DNA from 3 places in the Pseudoalteromonas sp. GW168-MNA-CIBAN-0100 genome. Region 1 is predicted to be linked to each of the others. Evidence: predicted binding sites of a transcription regulator. Region 1 holds the regulator's gene; each other region holds the start of a gene.
What was found. The regulator sigma-54, encoded in region 1, starts transcription at its own class of promoters, with help from an activator protein. The targets are predictions, from matches to a motif close to GTTGGCACGNNNNTNGNNT.

Region 1 (6,196 bases):
AACAAATTGACCACTATTGAGTGACTTAGTCACCTGTTTTAGTTGCTGTAGTGGGTAATCTTGTTCAAAAGCTTCAGGCATTGGCGTCCTTTATAAATTTTTATATTATTTTATGGGGAGAGGTGAGTTAACTGGCGTCACTAACCGTATTTATTTTATATATCTGTTTTAGTTGGGGCATTAGTAATGCGAGCATTATTTTTATAACTGTTTATTCTTGTTCATTAAAACGTTGTGCTATTAATTCTCCAACAGCATGTAAAGCTTGCTCAGAATCGGGGCCTTTGCATACAACTTTTACTTCTTTGCCTTGGCTACTTTCAAGTAACATTAGTGCAAGTACGCTATCGCCTGCAGCTTCTTTGTCATCTTGAAATAATGTAATTGTCGCATCAAACTGCACAGCCAATTGGGCAAGCACGGTGGCTGCTCTGGCATGCAATCCTAATTTGTTTTTTATTAAAAAAGTGTCTTCACAATGCATAACTTACTCTACCTAAGCTGAACAGGTGATTATTCAGCTATATTATTTTTCTTGTTCGCGATGGCGAATTTTCACATTGGGATGTGTCATTGCAAAACTTTCACCGATAGTTTGCGCTAAATATACAGAGCGATGTTGTCCGCCTGTACACCCAATGGCAATGGTTAAATAACTGCGGTTATTTCGCTCTAAGTGCGGTAACCACGTTTGTACAAATGTTTGAATTTGCCATGTGAATTTTTGCACTATACTGTGATTGGCCAAATAATCTTTAACGGGTTGATCTAACCCATTTAAAGGTTTTAATTCAGGTTCCCAATGTGGATTTGGTAAAAAGCGTGCATCAAATACGTAATCTGCTTCTTTTGGTATGCCGTGTTTAAAACCAAACGATTCAAAAGTGACAATCAGTTGTTTATCTTTTTTACCTAAAATCTTTTCACGAATAGATTCAGCGAGTTGATGAACACTCAAATCAGTCGTGTCTATCATAAAGTCGGCGCGGGTGATTAATACATCAAGTAATTCTTTTTCTTTTTTGATGGCTAAATCAAGAGGCAACGAGTCAATTGATAGTGGGTGTAATCTACGAGTTTCAGAAAAACGTTTTATCAATGTTTGATCGTCGCTATCTAAATAAAATAACGTAGGGTTTGCAAAGCCTGGCAAGTATTCAAGAATATCGTTAAATTCATCTTGTTGTTTAGGGATGTTCCGTACATCAATGCTAACAGCAATTTTATCGTAGCTATCAGACACACTGCGAACTAATGAAGGAAGCAAGTTAACTGGAATATTATCTACGCAATAATAACCTAAATCTTCTACAATGCGTAAAGCAACCGACTTTCCAGAACCAGAACGGCCGCTTATGATAATTAACTCCATTTAACACCCTTTATAAAACTATGATTGATTGACAATAACTTGGTAAAGCTCAGTATCTGATTTTGCACTGCGTAACTGTTTACAAAAATCTTTGTTGTTTAGTTTATCAGCAATGGTTGCTAGAGTCTTTAAGTGCTGCTGGTTATCGCCATCTGGTACGATGAGTGCGACGAAAATATCAACAGGGCGATTATCGATTGCATCAAAATTTATTGGAGTTTCGCTAACGAGTACTAAAGCCAAAGGCTCTTCTGCACCGCTCATTCTTCCATGAGGAATGGCAATGCCACGCCCTATACCTGTACTACCCAATTTTTCTCTGCTCATTAAAGCATTAAGAATATCTTGTTGCGGTAAATACGGAAGTTTGTCGTGAGCAAGTTCGCTAATGAACTCTAAAATTCTTTTTTTGCTATTAAAAAGGACCGCAGCTTTGCTGCAGTCCTGGCATATAAGTGAGCTTAATTTCATCATATTAGTGTCGAGCAAGCTTCTCTTTGTGTTTAATTACTTGTCGATCGAGCTTGTCGATCAACGAGTCAATGGCGGCATACATATCTTGATGTTCTGTAGAGGCAAATAACTCAGCACCGCTTACGTGTATGGTGGCTTCTGCTTTTTGATTTAATTTTTCTACATCGAGAATGACATGAACATTATTAATATGATCAGAGTGTCTTTCTAGCTTCGCAAATTTGGTATTAATATAGTCTCTTAGTGAATCGGTTAATTCTACGTGACGACCAGTTAAGTTTAGTTGCATAAGCATTACCCTCTTTTTTTGCGTCTTAAATCAAACTTTTACGTTGATTTGACGGTGGAATAGCCAGAGATTCGCGGTATTTTGCGATTGTACGTCTCGCTACTTTAATTCCTTGCTCAGCCAATATATCCGCTATTTTGCTATCACTCAATGGTTTTGCTGAGTTTTCTGCTGCGATTAATTTTCGGATAAGCGCACGGATTGCTGTAGATGAACATTCACCACCGTTTTCGGTGCTTACATGGCTTGAGAAAAAGTATTTAAGCTCAAATATACCACGGGGTGTGTGCATATACTTTTGGGTTGTTACGCGCGAAATTGTTGATTCGTGCATTTCTACCATTTCAGCAACATCATTTAAAACCATTGGTTTCATGGCTTCAGGACCGTGTTCAAAAAAGCCTTGTTGTTGCTTAACAATACAATTTGTTACTTTTAATAGCGTGTCGTTTCTACTTTCTAAGCTTTTAATAAACCATTTAGCTTCTTGTAAATGCGAGCGAATAAACTGGCTGTCACCACTGGATTTTACAGTGCGAGACATTGCCGCGTATTGGCTATTAACACGAATTTTAGGCATGCTGTCTGGGTTTAACTCAACAACCCAGCGGCCTTTAATTTTTTTAACTGACACATCAGGAATAACATACTCAGATTCTTCTCTTACAATAGTATCTGCAGGTTTAGGGCTTAGAGTATGTATTAATGTCATTACTTCCTTAAGCTCTTCTTCTTTGAGCTTAGTTTTCTTCATTAATGTACGATAGTCACGAGCAGCTAATAAATCAATATGCTCGGTTAAAATCATTTTTGTTTCATTAATGTAAGGTGTTTCTTTATCAAACTGGTTAAGCTGAATACACAAACACTCTTGTAAACTACGTGCAGCAATACCAACAGGATCAAACAGTTGGATGCGTTTTAATACAGCTTCAATTTCATCAAGTTCGACTTCGTTATCATCTTCGTTTTCTTGATTAAAGCTTTCTAAAATCTCTTCGCAGCTTAGTGTTAAAATACCTGAATCATCGACGGCTTCTACAATCGCAATAGCAATAGCTTCGTCTGTAGGGCTAAATGGCGTTAGTTGTAACTGCCACATTAAATACTCATGGAGCGTTTCAGTAGAGGCGCCTTGGTATATTGATTCGTCTTCAGGCATCGGACCCGATGATGCTGCTGGGGCGGCACTCATGTACTCATCCCAACTAACATCCATAGCCATGTCGTCACTTAGCGTGTCTTTTGCAAGTGCTTCACCACTATCTTGTTCGTATTCACTTGGAGCATCATCGGCAGATGCGCTAACAGTTATGTCATCTGTATCTGCTTTTTGCTCGTTTTTACCTGCAGCGTCTTCTGAATAGTCTGCTTCTTCAACCTCTAATAGCGGGTTGCTGTCGAGAGCTTCTTGTATTTCTTGCTGGAGATCCAATGTACTGAGTTGCAACAAACGAATAGCTTGTTGCAGCTGTGGAGTCATTGTAAGTTGCTGGCCCATGCGCAGCTGTAGTGATTGCCTCATGTATCTCTAACAATCCTTTTATGTTGTTATAATTAATACTAGCAGATGCTTAAAGACATGGCGTAAATGTTACAGCCTAAATTGCTCGCCTAAGTAAACATCGCGTACTGTTTTATCATTTAATACGTGTTCTGGAGTACCTGATGCAATCAGCTCCCCATGAGAAACAATGTAGGCTTTTTCACAAACATCAAGGGTTTCTCTTACGTTATGATCGGTAATTAATACACCAATCCCACGATTTTTAAGATGTTCTATTATTTTCTTTATATCTAATACCGAAATCGGGTCAACACCTGCAAATGGTTCATCCAGTAATATAAATTTAGGATCTGCTGCCAGGGCACGTGCTATTTCAACACGACGACGTTCGCCTCCTGACAATGCCATACCTTGGCTATCACGAATGTGTTGTATGCTAAATTCATCTAATAATTTATCGAGAGTGTCTTCTCTAGCTTGTTTATTTAACTCTTTGCGCGTTTCTAAAATGGCCATTAAGTTTTGATAAACAGTCAGCTTTCTGAATATTGAAGACTCTTGCGGTAAGTAGCCAATGCCTAATCTAGCACGACTATGCATAGGTAAAAGAGTAATATCGTTATCGTCTATCGATATTTTACCTTTGTCGCTAGGTACAAGTCCTACTATCATATAAAACGTGGTGGTTTTACCTGCGCCGTTAGGGCCAAGTAAGCCAACAATACTGCCAGCTTTGACTTCAAGGCCGACGTTTTTTACAACTTCACGGCCTTTATAGCTCTTTGCTAATAGCTCTGCTTTTAATGTGCTCATGGTTGACCTTTGTCGCTTTTTTTACTTTTTTTAGTCTCGATTGGCACTAAAATTGTGTGAACGCGGTCAGTTGAGTTTTCATCTTTTTCGGCACTGATTAGCTGCTGCTCTATATCGTAGGTAATGCTTTTAGCATTTATTTTTTGTCCCGCTTGCGATACTTGTGCATTACCAACAAGCGTTAAAAAACGCTTAGATACATCATAACGTACTTCGTCAGCACTGGCGCTCATAGTCGTGCCATCTGATTGCTTTTCTTCAAAGTGCGCAGGGCTACCTGTAGCAATTAATAATTGTTTATTATCACCAAGTTCATCGCGTTTATGTACTTCTAAGCGGTCGGCTGTGATACGGCGGTTACCGTGAATAATTTCAACGTTTTTCTCAAAAATTCCGACATTAGCTTTTAATTGACCTTCTTGCTTATCGGCGCTTATTGAAATTTGATTTGCAGTCGGTTGCGTGTTTTGCTCTGCAGCACTACTATTAAATGCTAGTATAAGTGTAGGAATAATAAGTGATTTTAATATTTTATTGGTCATAATATATGGTTCGCGTATGGTTAATTAGTTTTATCACTTCGGTTTTTAAGTCGGCTTCTAGGCCTTTACCAGTGATTTTTAAATTGGGTCCAGTGATGATAACGGGTTGCTCCGAACGCATTGTTAATAGCTTTATATCTACCTGAATATTATCAGCATTGATTTTGTCTATCATGGCGTTATCGGTTAAGTTTTTGGCAACCACATTGCCTTCTAAAATTAATTGTTTGTCTTCGTATAATGTTGCTTCGTCTGCATTTATTTGCCACTTTTGCTTTTCGTTATATAAAGTAAAAATAGGTTTTTCAAAAAACGTAAAACCTAATTGTTGATATAGCTCCATTTTAGCCGCAGTGACTTTGTGGCTAATTTTACCTTGTTCGTCATAGGCTGTTTGTTTGAGTTCTATGGCTATGTAATCAGGCTTGGCAATAACTTCAGGCTCAGTCTGAGGCACAATATTTGTTTGTGTAAAATAAGGGTACCAAAGCCAAACCATACAGCTAATGAATAAAACGCTTAATATTATGCGCGCTGCATTCATGAACTAGTGCCTTGTGTAGTCAACGCTTTACCATTTTCAAGCATAAGTAAGTCTGTGAGCTCTCTTACTGCACCAAAGCCGCCAGGCATTTGCGTTACATAGTGTGATAAACGTTTAATAAGTGGATGGGCATCATTTACTGCAACAGCAAAGCCGACTAATTCCATAACGGGCATGTCAGGACCATCATCACCGATATAAGCAATTTGTTCATCGCTAAGGTTGAGTTTGTCCTTTAATTCTTGATAGGCAATGAGCTTATTTTCTTGGCCTTGATAAATATGCTGTACGGTTAAGCTGCTCATACGTTGTTGCACTATTTGTGAATGACGACCAGTAATTACAGCCACTTCAAAGCCACTGTTTATAAGCGCTTTAATGCCAAAACCATCTTTTGTATTAAATGCTTTTAGCTCTTCACCTTGATTACCAAGATAAATACGGCCATCAGAAAATACACCATCAATATCGCATATAAGTAGTTTTACTTTTTTAGCGCGTGCTTTTGCATCATCGCTCAGCGGTTGATAGAGTTCTTCAAATTGCATTTATAATACTCCTGCTTTTAATAGGTCTTGCATGTTTAATGCGCCAATAGGTTGGTTTTCCTCATTGACGACGATTAAGCCATTTATACGTTTGTTTTCCATAATAT
Region 2 (6,196 bases), on a different contig from region 1:
CATACCATCCATACCAGGCATTCGTACGTCAGAAACTAAAACAGTAGGTTGGCTAAACTTTAGGGCGCTTAGTACATCTTGCGCATTAGCAAAGCTCTCTGTGTTAAACCCTGCACGGGTTAGTGCTTTTTCAAGTACAAATCGAATAGAAGCATCATCATCTACAAGCCAAACTGTTTTCATGCAAACTCCAAACATTAATCTGCAAAGGGCAGATAGATATTAAATTCAGTATGTCCAGGCCAGCTATCACATTCTATATAGCCATCATGTTGATCTATCAGTGTTTGCGCTATTGAGAGTCCTAACCCAGAGCCACCTTCTTTATTGGTGATCATAGGGTAGAACAGTGTTTCGCGTACACTGGGATCAATACCTGGTCCGTTATCAGATATTTGGATCAACAAGGCTTTTTTAGGTGCTTTACCTGGGCGACGATGCTGATGATTAATGCGGGTTTTTATTGTTATTTCACCGCCATCTACAAGCGCCTGTTGGGCATTTCGAACAATGTTTAATACCACTTGCTGAATTTTGCCTTGATCAATGTATACATCAGGAATACTTGGGTCGTAATCTTTAACTAAGCTAATGTTAGAACAATTATCTAACGTACTTAGCCTTGCAACTGATTCAAGTGATTGATGTATATTGCCATACGATTTTTGCGGAAGTTGATTGGGTCCCAAAAGCCTATCTACTAGTTCGCGTAATCGGTCGGCTTGCTCAATGATGAGCTCAGCACATTGATCTCTTTCTTGTTGATCAACCTCATACTGCAATAACTGCGCCGCTCCGCGAATTCCACCTAAAGGATTTTTAATTTCGTGAGCTAAGCCTCTAATTAGGTTTCGGGCAGCTTGATATTGATGCATTTGATTAGACGCTTGGTCGTGCTTAATTTCGTCATCGGTTTGGCGCCACTCAAATAAAATATAAAGCGAGCCATTAAACTTAATTTGTCGTGTACTTACGGCTACTTTTGCATGGCGAGAATCGCTAAAAACCACGTCAGCTCTATGCTGCTGGCAATCTACGCCTTCAACTAATGAGTATTGTTCTATACGCTGTAAATCGATTGAATGGTAGTTAAAAAGGCTATCAAACGGTTGTTCTAACAAGCGCTTATTACCAAGGCCAAGCAGCTCGCTGGTACTGGTGTTGGCATATACAACGGTGAAGTTTTTATCAAGTAGCATGATAGCGGTTGTTTGATTTTGCCAAATGGCATCGAGTAGCTCAGGGCTAAAGTTTTTATTATTAATCATAGCTGCACCATTTTAGTGCGTGGATGTTTGCAAGCAAGTTATATGGTTAAATACACTGCTGCACGTTTAGTAATGCCCCAATTTAGTTACCTAGGTTTAGCCCTTTTCGGTGCATAAAAAATATGCAGGGTTCGCTTGTAGCAATAACTTGGTTTTTACTATTAAAAAGCTTTAATTGTAGTGTGTGCTGACCACGTTCTACATCTCTAATTGCAAAGGTTGAGCTGTCACTGGCTGGGCCGTGTGCTTTACCATCAATAAAAAGTTGTATAGTAAAACCCGTTTCAAAGCGTGGTTTTATTCGGCTAGTTACATAAACAGTGCCGGTATTTTCACGAATAGTCTGGTTATGATCAGGTGAGGAAATAGCAATACTAAAGGCCGCTTGTTGAGGCTGAGGTTGCTCGTCAAAAATGTCAGTATTTGTTGCAGGCATATTAAGATCTTGGCTGGTGAGTTTTACCTCTTGGGCCCCTTTATGAGGGGTGTCTGAGAACACTAATACGCCATTTTTATCTTTCCAAGCGTATATTTTTGTTTCACCGGCATAACCATAATTACTTAATCCTAAAGTAATTAATAGTAATAAAATCTTGTTATTCACTCTGCAGCCCTGCATTTTTATCGGTAACTTAACTTTAGTGGAGATTGACTAATTTTACCATTAAAAAAGCCCGCAAAGCGGGCTTGAGAACACACATATTTTTTACAGCTTAATTAACAGCTGTAGTACATTTCAAACTCAACTGGATGAGTTGTCATGTTAAGCTTTTCAACTTCTTTAGACTTAAGTTCGATGTAAGCATCGATTAAGTCATCAGTGAATACGCCACCTTGAGTTAAGAATTCACGGTCTGCGCTAAGTGCAGATAGTGCTTCGTCAAGTGATGCTGCAACAGTTGGAATTTCTGCTGCTTCTTCAGCTGGTAAGTCGTATAAATCTTTATCCATAGCATCGCCAGGATGGATCTTGTTTTTGATACCATCAAGGCCAGCCATAAGCATTGCTGAGAAAGCAAGGTATGGGTTAGCAGTTGGATCCGGGAAGCGTACTTCAATACGACGACCTTTTTCAGATGGAACCACTGGGATACGGATTGATGCAGAACGGTTACGTGCAGAGTATGCAAGCATAACTGGTGCTTCAAAACCTGGTACTAAACGTTTGTACGAGTTAGTAGACGCATTTGCAAAAGCGTTAATTGCTTTAGCATGCTTGATGATGCCGCCAATGTAGTAAAGTGCATCTTCAGAAAGACCGCCGTACTTATCACCAGCAAAAAGGTTTACACCATCTTTAGCAAGTGACTGGTGACAATGCATACCAGAACCGTTATCACCAACAACTGGCTTAGGCATAAACGTTGCTGTTTTACCGTATAAGTGAGCCATGTTATGGATAACATATTTCATTTCTTGAATTTCATCCGCTTTTAATACCATTGTATTAAAGCGAGTAGCGATTTCGTTTTGACCTGCTGTTGCTACTTCGTGGTGATGTGCTTCTACTACTTGGCCCATTTCTTCTAGAACTAGACACGTAGCTGAACGCCAATCTTGGAAGTCATCAACTGGAGCAACTGGGAAGTAACCGCCTTTAACACCTGGACGATGACCAGTGTTGCCATCTGCATATTCTTTATCTGAGTTCCAAGCAGCTTGCTTAGAATCAATTTTGTACATAGAACCAGACATATCTGATTTGTATTTAACATCGTCAAATACGAAAAATTCTGGCTCAGGGCCAAATAAAACAGTGTCTGCAATGCCTGTAGAACGCATGTAATCTTCAGCACGCTTAGCAACAGAACGCGGGTCGCGCTCATAGCCTTGTAGTGTAGAAGGCTCTACTACGTCACAACGTAAAATTAATGTCGCTTCTTCAGTGAAAGGGTCTAGTTTGATTGACTCAGGAACTGGCATTAATACCATGTCTGATTCGTTTATGCCTTTCCAGCCTGCAATTGAAGAACCGTCGAACATTTTACCGTCTTCGAAAAAATCTTCATCAACTTGGTGATGAGGAATCGATACATGTTGCTCTTTACCCTTAGTGTCAGTAAAGCGTAAATCAATGAACTTGACGTCATTTTCTTTAATAAAATCTAAAACCGATTGTGACATGTGTCCTCCAACTATTGGGTTTTGTTATTGCTGCATAATTGCTTTGGTATTTACTAAGCTGATTTTGTGCCATTATTGTAACTGGCTGTTTATAAATTAAAAAAATATCATTGCATCAAAATGGAATATATAAACGCACCATGTTGGTGCGTAAATATTCCATTTTAGTGCAAAATTTACAGAGCGTAATTTGTTGTTAATTTAATCAGCTGAAATTAGCATAACCTAAATGCAAAAGAGTAACAAAAAGATCAGAAAAATAGTCAAAAAGACTGTTTTTCAAAAAAATATTGAAATTTAATTCATATAATTGTCATATATAAAACAGATACTTAGTAAAAGTATTGAGAAAGTTTTAAAATATGTATTGGATAAACTTTCATCCATGTCATTAATGAGGGATAATATGCGCCCTTTTAAATCCTATGCTGGGACATCTCGCGAAAGCGTGGATGAGTGCGTAGATCTTGCAGGATCATTGAGAATTTAATTTCTCTGAGTAAATATATGAGCATCGAAAAGTTAAGAAATATAGCGATTATCGCGCACGTTGACCACGGTAAAACAACTCTGGTTGACAAACTACTTGAGCAATCAGGTACATTAGAAACACGCGGCGGTAACGAAGAGCGCGTGATGGACTCAAACGACATTGAGAAAGAACGTGGTATTACCATTTTGGCTAAAAACACAGCCATCTCTTGGAACGACTACCATATCAATATCGTAGATACTCCGGGACACGCCGATTTCGGTGGTGAAGTTGAACGCGTACTTTCGATGGCTGACTCAGTATTATTACTTGTTGATGCTCAAGAAGGTCCAATGCCACAAACGCGTTTCGTTACGCAAAAGGCATTCGCGCAAGGCTTAAAGCCAATCGTAGTTATCAATAAAATTGATAAGCCAGGTTCACGTCCTGATTGGGTTATGGATCAAATCTTTGATTTATTCGACAACCTTGGCGCAACTGACGAACAGTTAGACTTTAAAGTAATCTACGCTTCAGCTATCAACGGCTGGGCAACACTAGATTTAGACGAGCCATCAGACAACATGGAACCTATGTTCAAGATGATCGTTGACGAAGTATCACCACCGGATGCAGATCCTGAAGGTGACTTCCAAATGCAAATTTCTCAACTAGATTACAACTCTTATGTTGGTGTAGTTGGTATTGGTCGTATTAAACGTGGTTCTGTTGCTCCTAACCAACAAGTTACTATTATCAGTGCTGATGGCACTACACGTAATGGTAAAATTGGCGCAGTACAAAGCTACCTAGGTCTTGAACGTATCGAAACTGACAGAGCTTACGCTGGTAACATCGTAACTGTAACAGGTATTGGTGAGCTTAAGATTTCTGATACAGTTTGTTTCCCAGGAAACGTTGAAGCATTACCACCATTAAGTGTTGATGAGCCAACTGTAACAATGACATTCTCTGTAAATAACTCACCTTTCTGTGGTAAAGAAGGTAAGTTTGTAACGTCACGTAATATCCGTGAACGTTTAGACAAAGAATTAGTACACAACGTAGCACTTCGCGTTGAAGATACTGGTAGCCCAGATAGCTTCCGTGTTTCTGGTCGTGGTGAATTACACCTAGGTATCTTAATCGAGAACATGCGTCGTGAAGGTTACGAGCTTTCAGTTTCTCGTCCAGAAGTTATCTTACGTACTGTAGATGGCGTTCTAGAAGAACCGTTTGAAACAGTTACTATTGACTGTCAAGACGAGCATCAGGGTTCTGTTATGGAACAAGTTGGCCTACGTAAAGGTGAGCTTACTAACATGACTCCAGATGGCAAAGGCCGTATGCGTTTAGATTTCATGATCCCTAGCCGTGGTTTAATTGGTTTCCAAACTGATTTCATGACGCTTACTTCGGGTTCTGGTCTTATGTACCATACGTTCGATCATTACGGTCCTCACAAAGGTGGCGACATCGGTGTTCGTAAGAACGGCGTAATGATTGCAAACGCAACTGGTAAAGCACTTACTAACGCATTATTCAACTTACAAGAACGCGGCCGTTTATTCATCGGTCACGGTGTTGAAGTATACGAAGGTATGGTTATCGGTATTCATAACCGTGATAACGACCTTACAGTTAACGCCCTTAAAGGCAAGCAGTTAACTAACGTACGTGCATCTGGTACTGATGAAGCGCAAACGCTTTCTCCACACCTTAACTACTCACTTGAGCAAGCGCTTGAGTTCATCGATGATGACGAGCTAGTTGAAGTAACTCCACTAAACATTCGTATTCGTAAGCGTTACCTTACAGAAAACGAACGTAAACGTGCAGGTCGTGGACCTAAGTCATAATCTATTAATTTAGAATAATGATTTTAAAAGCCGCTGTATTGAAAAATACAGCGGCTTTTTTGTGGATGAAAATAAGAGCTGTTAGCTATAGGTCGTCAGTTGAAAGTATTTAGCTCGAAATTATATGACTACTATTTTGAGATGAAATTTCATAATATATTTACCTCTAAAAGCGCAGCGCCTCTTAACCTCTTTGTGAATAATTTACTTAAAGATCTTTTGCACAAGGAGAAGGGAATGAGAAGAGAAAGAGAGAGCTGAAACAGCCATAATGCAAAGTATCAGTGTTTGTTGGTGGGATTTTTTTGCGTTGGGTTTCGCTTCGCTCAACCCAACATACGTGTTCAATTATTTTATTGGTAGTTACTTACTTTTTAGGGAGTAGGGTGATTTTGCCAAATACGTCGGCATCTATAAATCCACGGTTTCTGTCGCCATTTACTGGCTGTACTTCGTGTGAGCCCATAAAGTGC
Region 3 (6,196 bases), on a different contig from region 1:
TTAAACGGGCCTTAGAGCCGCTAGGTGTTCAAACAGAGCTTGCTAAAAATGGTAAGGAAGCTTTAATTAGGCTTAAAGAAATAGCAGAGCTTGATTGTAAAAATGATATTACAGAGCGAGTAGCATTACTTATCTCAGACGTTGAAATGCCAGAAATGGACGGCTATACCTTAACAGCTGAAATAAAAGCAGATCCCAAACTTGCACCTTTGCATGTTATTTTGCATACCTCTTTGAGTGGTGTTTTTAACCAAGCGATGATTGAAAAAGTAGGGGCAGATGACTTTATTGCTAAATTTAACCCAGATGAATTAGCAACAGCGGTTAAAAAGTGGGTTCATTGTGATTAACAAAAATAGGTGCTACTAACTTGAATAATAAAGATTTGCAGCAAAGTGAATACGACCAGTTTCGTTCGTTTTTAGAGCAGCAATGCGGCATTGTTTTAGGTGAAAATAAACAGTATTTAGTTAAAAGCCGACTTGCTCCGTTAATGACTCGATTTAATGTGGGATCTTTATCGGAATTGGTTAGTAAAACTCTCGGGCCTCATGAGCGGCAATTAAGAGCCGCTGTGGTTGATGCAATGACCACCAACGAAACTTTGTGGTTTAGAGATCAATACCCATTTGAGTTACTCCAAAACAAGCTTTTCCCTGAATTTAAAGATTTAAGAAGACCTTTAAAAATTTGGTCTGCTGCCAGTTCGTCAGGCCAAGAACCTTATTCAATAGCTATGTCGGTTGCTGAATTTAATGCTAAGCAACCAGGTGTGCTTCGTATGGGGGCACAAATTATCGGTACCGACATATCTAATACCATGCTTGATATGTGTAAAAATGCAGAGTATGACGCGCTGGCACTCGCCAGAGGGTTATCTGCAGAGCGTCGTAAAAAGTTTTTTAAAGACAGCGGCAACGGTATGGCACAAGTAAACGATACAATAAAAAAACAAGTTAGTTTTAGGCATTTAAATCTGCTTGATTCTTACGCGTTAATGGGCAAGTTTGATATTATTTTTTGCCGAAATGTACTAATTTATTTTGCGCCTGAAATAAAAGCTAAAATTATTAACCAGTTTGCACAAGCGTTAAATCCAAACGGTTACCTATTTTTAGGCGCGTCAGAGTCCCTAACTGGCCTAAGTACTGAGTTTGATATGGTTAGGTGCAACCCTGGTATTATTTACCAAAAGAAGTAATTAAGCTAACTCCCTTCCCTAAAACGACGCACCTAGCGTCGTTTTTCTATTTAGATACATAGTCTTATAAAAATATAACACTTCCTAATATTAATGGCTTATTTTTTGCTTTATTCATGGGTAAGTCAATTTTTTGGAGAAGGTTATGGCTATCAGTTTTGATAAAGCATTAGGTGTGCATCCGCAAGCCATGTTGATCCGTTCACAGCGAGCTGAATTAATTGCAACTAATATAGCTAACGCTGATACGCCTGGCTATAAAGCAAAAGATATTGATTTTGCCTCTGCATTAAAAGCGGCAAGGTCAACCCAGCAAAGCGGCAATACTATGGTAAGAACTAATGATAAACACATTGGTGGAGGTACTCATAGTATGGGAAGTTCAGAATCATTTCGTTTGCCAAATCAATCAGATACAGGTGATGGTAACTCGGTTGATATACAAGTGGAACGAAACTTGTATACACAGAATGCTATGGAGTATCAGGCCAGCTTGCAATTTTTAAGCGGCAAATTTAAAGGCCTGAATAAAGCTCTCGGTAGTCAAGGATAAAAATTATGAGTTTATATAATGTTTTCGATATTGCAGGTTCGGGTATGAGCGCACAAAACGTTCGCTTAAATACTACAGCTAGTAATATTTCTAATGCTAATACCATTAGTTCATCTCAAGACAAAACGTACCGAGCGCGCCAACCTGTATTTGCGGCTGAACTAACAAAGGCTTCAGCATCAGTAAGTAACCAACAGGGCTCCGCAGTTGGTGTGAAAGTTTTGGGCATTGTTGAAAGTAATGCACCATTACAAATTGAATATAACCCAAACCATCCAAGTGCGGATGAAAATGGCTATATCTATAAACCCAACGTCAATGTTGTAGAGGAGATGGCAAATATGATTTCTGCCTCTCGTTCTTACCAAACAAACGTGCAAGTTGCTGATGCAGCAAAGCAAATGCTAAGTAAAACACTGTTGCTAGGGCAGCGGTAACCGAGGGTAGGTTATGAGTAACGATATTAGTACATCTTCATCCTATTTAGACTCTATACGCTGGCAAGAATCGCAAGTAGCGACCAGTGATAATGAGAGTGATGCGTTAACACAAGAAGACTTTTTCTCTTTGTTAACTCAGCAATTATCGTTTCAAGATCCCAGTAACCCTGCGGATAACGATCAAATGATTGCTCAAATGACTAGTTTCACAATGGCGCAAGGCATCAGCGATTTAAATTCAAATTTTGATAGCTTAGCGTCTTCTATGACATCAAATTCAGCATTGCAAGCATCAACACTTGTTGGCAAGCAAGCTTTACTTGAGTCAAACACCCTGGATTTAAATGAAACGGGTGATGCCAGAGGCTCTGCAGTGGCAGAAGAAGCCGTTGATAACTTAAAAATTAAAGTGACAGATGCATCAGGTCAGCTAGTAAGAACTATTGATATGGGTTCTCAATCAGCAGGTGCAGTACGTTTTGCGTGGGATGGCAAAAATGAAGCCGGTGAGCGTTTACCTGAAGGTGAATACTCAGTAACCGCCGAAGGAAGTACTGACGGCGAATTTTCAAGCTTGCCCATTGCTACATTCAAGAACATTGAAAGCGTTAATATTAATGGCTCAAGTGGCATTATTATTAACACTAAAGAAGGTGCGGTTAGGCTGACAGATGTAGCAGAAATCGCGTAATAAATTTTAGTATTTTTCGCCTGCTAGCAGGCCACAGACTAACAGGTTAGAGGTGAATTATGAGCTTCAATATTGCATTAACCGGCCTTGCTGCCGCGCAAAAAGATTTAGACGTAACGGCAAATAATATTGCAAACGTTAATACCACAGGTTTTAAAGAGTCACGCGCTGAGTTTGCCGATGTTTACGCTTCATCAGTATTTAGCTCTGGTAAGACTAAAAATGGTGACGGTGTGCAAACAACCATGGTTGCGCAGCAGTTTCATCAAGGCTCACTACAATTTACAAATAACTCACTTGATTTAGCAATCACTGGTGAAGGTTATTTTGCGATGACCGACGATTTATCTTCGCAAGATTTAACATATACACGTGCAGGTGCATTTAAGCTTAACCAAGATAACTTTATGGTTGACGCAAAAGGTAACTTTTTACAAGCATTCCCAGTTGATTCATCTACAGGTGATACAACGTCGGTAAGTTTGAGCACAACTGATCCAATTCAAATCCCTGATTCGTCTGGTTCACCTCGCGCAACAGAAAATGTATTTTTGTCGTTTAACTTAGATGCAACGGCGGATCCAACAGGTCTAGATTTTGACCCTGCTTCTAGTGGTACTTATAACTCATCTACGTCAACAACGGTATATGATTCACTAGGTGAACCACATATTTTACAATACTTTTTTGCTAAAGAAGATGATGCCGCAGCAGGTGGTACAGATAACAGTTGGGAAGTATACGCAACACTCGATGGCAAAGTAGTTGATGGCACAACTGGTGGAGAACAAACAACGACACCTTATACACCACTAACTACCCTAGGTTTTAACTCAAGTGGTTTACCATCAACAACAGGTGGTGTGGCAAATACAAATACAACTACTTTTGATGAAATACTGCTACCAGCGGGTTCTGGTGCTGGTTTATCAACATTACTAGACAATGGTGCAACTTTCCCAGGTACTGGTATTGAGCTTAACTGGCGCGATGAAAATAACACGGCAGGACGTATCCCAACTCAGTATTCAAGTGGTTTTGAAGTAAAAGCACTCGATCAAGATGGCTCAACAGTTGGTCGTTTAGCCGGAATTGATATTGGCACAGACGGTAAAATTGTCGCTTCTTACAGTAATGGTGACTCAACATTCCTAGGCCAAGTGGCTATGGTACGTTTTCCAAATTCACAAGGGTTATCACAAGTGGGTGATACAAGCTGGAAGCAAAGTATTGATTCAGGTGAACCTGTAGCGGGTGAAGCTGGTTCGGGTACATTTGGTGGAATTAACTCATCAGCGCTTGAGCAATCAAATACAAACCTTACTAATGAACTAGTAGACTTAATTACTGCACAGCGTAATTACCAAGCAAACTCACGTGCGCTTGAAGTTAACTCAACTATTCAGCAAAGTATTTTGCAGATTCGATAAGCTAAACCTCATTAAATATATTAGGCTGCATTTTTGCAGCCTTTTTTATAAGTCCTCTTTGTAAGCCCTTCTAAATACCTCTCAATGTTGCGTCAAATTTAATCTGGCACCTATTTTGCATTTATAAGTTCAGAGATTTTTTATGTGAGTCGATACTATGGACAAAATGGTCTACATTGCGGCCTCTGGCGCTAAGCAAAGCCTACAAGGGCTTGCTTTAAAAGCCAATAATTTGGCAAATGCAAATACAACGGGTTTTAAAGCTGACTTTGCGCAGGCGCGTTCTATGCAAGCGTTTGGCGAAGGTTTGCCTACACGTGTATTTTCAATGCAAGAGCGTCCGGGTTCAAACATGGTATCGGGTGGCATTGTTCAAACCGGGCGAGACTTAGATATTGCGATGAGCGATAACGCATGGCTTGCTGTGCAAGATGCCTCCGGTAATGAAGCTTACACAAAAGTGGGTACGTTAAACGTTACAGCTCAAGGCATGCTCGTAACCAGCCACGGTCGTCAAGTTATTGGCGAAGGGGGACCTGTTATATTACCCGTCCCAGTCGAAAAAATAGGGTTTAGCCAAGATGGCGCTATTCAAGTTCGACCACAAGGCGCCCCCGCTAACTTTTTAGAAGAAATAGACACGCTTAGAGTGGTAGAAGCAAATAGCTCACAGCTCGAAAAAGGTAACGATGGTTTATTTAGACCAAAAGCAAATGTAACAGTAGATACCTCTGCCAATGTAAAAGTTTTAAGTGGTTCGCTTGAAATGTCAAATGTGAACCCTGTTCACGAAATGGTCGACATGATAAGCCACCAGCGCCAATTTGAATTACAAGTGAAATTAATGAAAACAGCTGAAGAAATTGACGAGCGTCAAGATCAGTTATTACGCATAGTTTAACTTTAAAATGAGGACACGATTATGAATCCAGCATTGTGGATCAGTAAAACTGGGCTAGACGCTCAACAAACCGATATATCGGTTATCTCAAATAACTTAGCGAATGCGAGTACTGTAGGTTACAAAAAAAGCCGCGCTATATTTGAAGATTTACTTTATCAAAATATTAATCAACCAGGTGGTCGTTCATCGCAAGATACCGAAATGCCATCGGGCCTAATGCTAGGTGCGGGTGCTAAAGTTGTAGCTAACCAAAAAGAGTTTACGCAAGGCAACATGTTGACCACCGAAAACTCACTAGATTGGATGATTTCTGGTGAAGGTTTTTTTGAAGTACTGCAACCAGATGGCAATATTGCTTACTCGCGCAACGGTCAGTTTACTACTGATGGCGATGGCCGAATTGTAACATCGGGCGCTGGTTATGTTATTCAGCCAGAAATGAATGTACCTGATGATGCGCAATCAATTACGGTTTCGCAAGACGGCGAAGTATCTGTGCGTGTTGCAGGTCAAGCCGATAACGTGGTCATTGGTCAGCTGACTATTAGTGACTTTATTAATCCGTCGGGTCTTGAGCCAATCGGTCAAAATCTTTATACCGAAACCGCTGTAAGTGGTGCGCCGGTACAAGGTAACCCGGGTGTTGAAGGGTTAGGTAGCATTATTCAAGGCTCACTCGAAACTTCAAACGTAAATGTAACTGAAGAGCTAGTAAATCTAATAGAAACTCAGCGTATTTACGAAATGAACTCAAAAGTAATTTCGGCCGTTGACGAAATGATGAGTTATATCAATCAACAGCTTTAATAGAGTAGGGGGAATTATGCGTAATATTATTTTATTTACAGCGGGCACATTATTTTTAAGTGGCTGTATGTCTACGCAAAATAGTGAAGTAGTGCAGGACGACCCTTACTACGCACCTATGTACCCCGAGCCTATTTTAGAGCCGCTGGTAGCCACAGGTTCATTGTTTA

Region 2: the regulator sigma-54 is predicted to act here: its motif matches at 3,448-3,466, upstream of glnA (glutamate--ammonia ligase).
Region 3: the regulator sigma-54 is predicted to act here: its motif matches at 4,418-4,436, upstream of AAEY62_RS11220 (flagellar basal body rod protein FlgF).

The regions. Positions count from the first base shown of each region.
Region 1 is NZ_JBEOOL010000005.1:15,907-22,102, forward strand. Features, by position in the region: gene mgtE (magnesium transporter) at 1-81, opposite strand, end outside; gene AAEY62_RS03950 (HPr family phosphocarrier protein) at 212-484, opposite strand; gene rapZ (RNase adapter RapZ) at 527-1,372, opposite strand; gene ptsN (PTS IIA-like nitrogen regulatory protein PtsN) at 1,391-1,843, opposite strand; gene hpf (ribosome hibernation promoting factor) at 1,848-2,135, opposite strand; gene AAEY62_RS03970 (RNA polymerase factor sigma-54) at 2,161-3,660, opposite strand; gene lptB (LPS export ABC transporter ATP-binding protein) at 3,730-4,455, opposite strand; gene lptA (lipopolysaccharide transport periplasmic protein LptA) at 4,452-4,997, opposite strand; gene lptC (LPS export ABC transporter periplasmic protein LptC) at 4,987-5,541, opposite strand; gene kdsC (3-deoxy-manno-octulosonate-8-phosphatase KdsC) at 5,538-6,089, opposite strand; gene AAEY62_RS03995 (KpsF/GutQ family sugar-phosphate isomerase) at 6,090-6,196, opposite strand, start outside.
Region 2 is NZ_JBEOOL010000008.1:78,425-84,620, reverse strand. Features, by position in the region: gene ntrC (nitrogen regulation protein NR(I)) at 1-183, opposite strand, end outside; gene glnL (nitrogen regulation protein NR(II)) at 198-1,268, opposite strand; gene AAEY62_RS06710 (DUF4124 domain-containing protein) at 1,351-1,872, opposite strand; gene glnA (glutamate--ammonia ligase) at 1,986-3,392, opposite strand; gene typA (translational GTPase TypA) at 3,900-5,723, shown strand; gene AAEY62_RS06695 (CBM9 family sugar-binding protein) at 6,091-6,196, opposite strand, start outside.
Region 3 is NZ_JBEOOL010000016.1:16,676-22,871, forward strand. Features, by position in the region: gene AAEY62_RS11190 (chemotaxis protein CheV) at 1-350, shown strand, start outside; gene AAEY62_RS11195 (CheR family methyltransferase) at 371-1,201, shown strand; gene flgB (flagellar basal body rod protein FlgB) at 1,347-1,754, shown strand; gene flgC (flagellar basal body rod protein FlgC) at 1,760-2,191, shown strand; gene AAEY62_RS11210 (flagellar hook assembly protein FlgD) at 2,205-2,885, shown strand; gene flgE (flagellar hook protein FlgE) at 2,945-4,315, shown strand; gene AAEY62_RS11220 (flagellar basal body rod protein FlgF) at 4,473-5,216, shown strand; gene flgG (flagellar basal-body rod protein FlgG) at 5,238-6,026, shown strand; gene flgH (flagellar basal body L-ring protein FlgH) at 6,043-6,196, shown strand, end outside.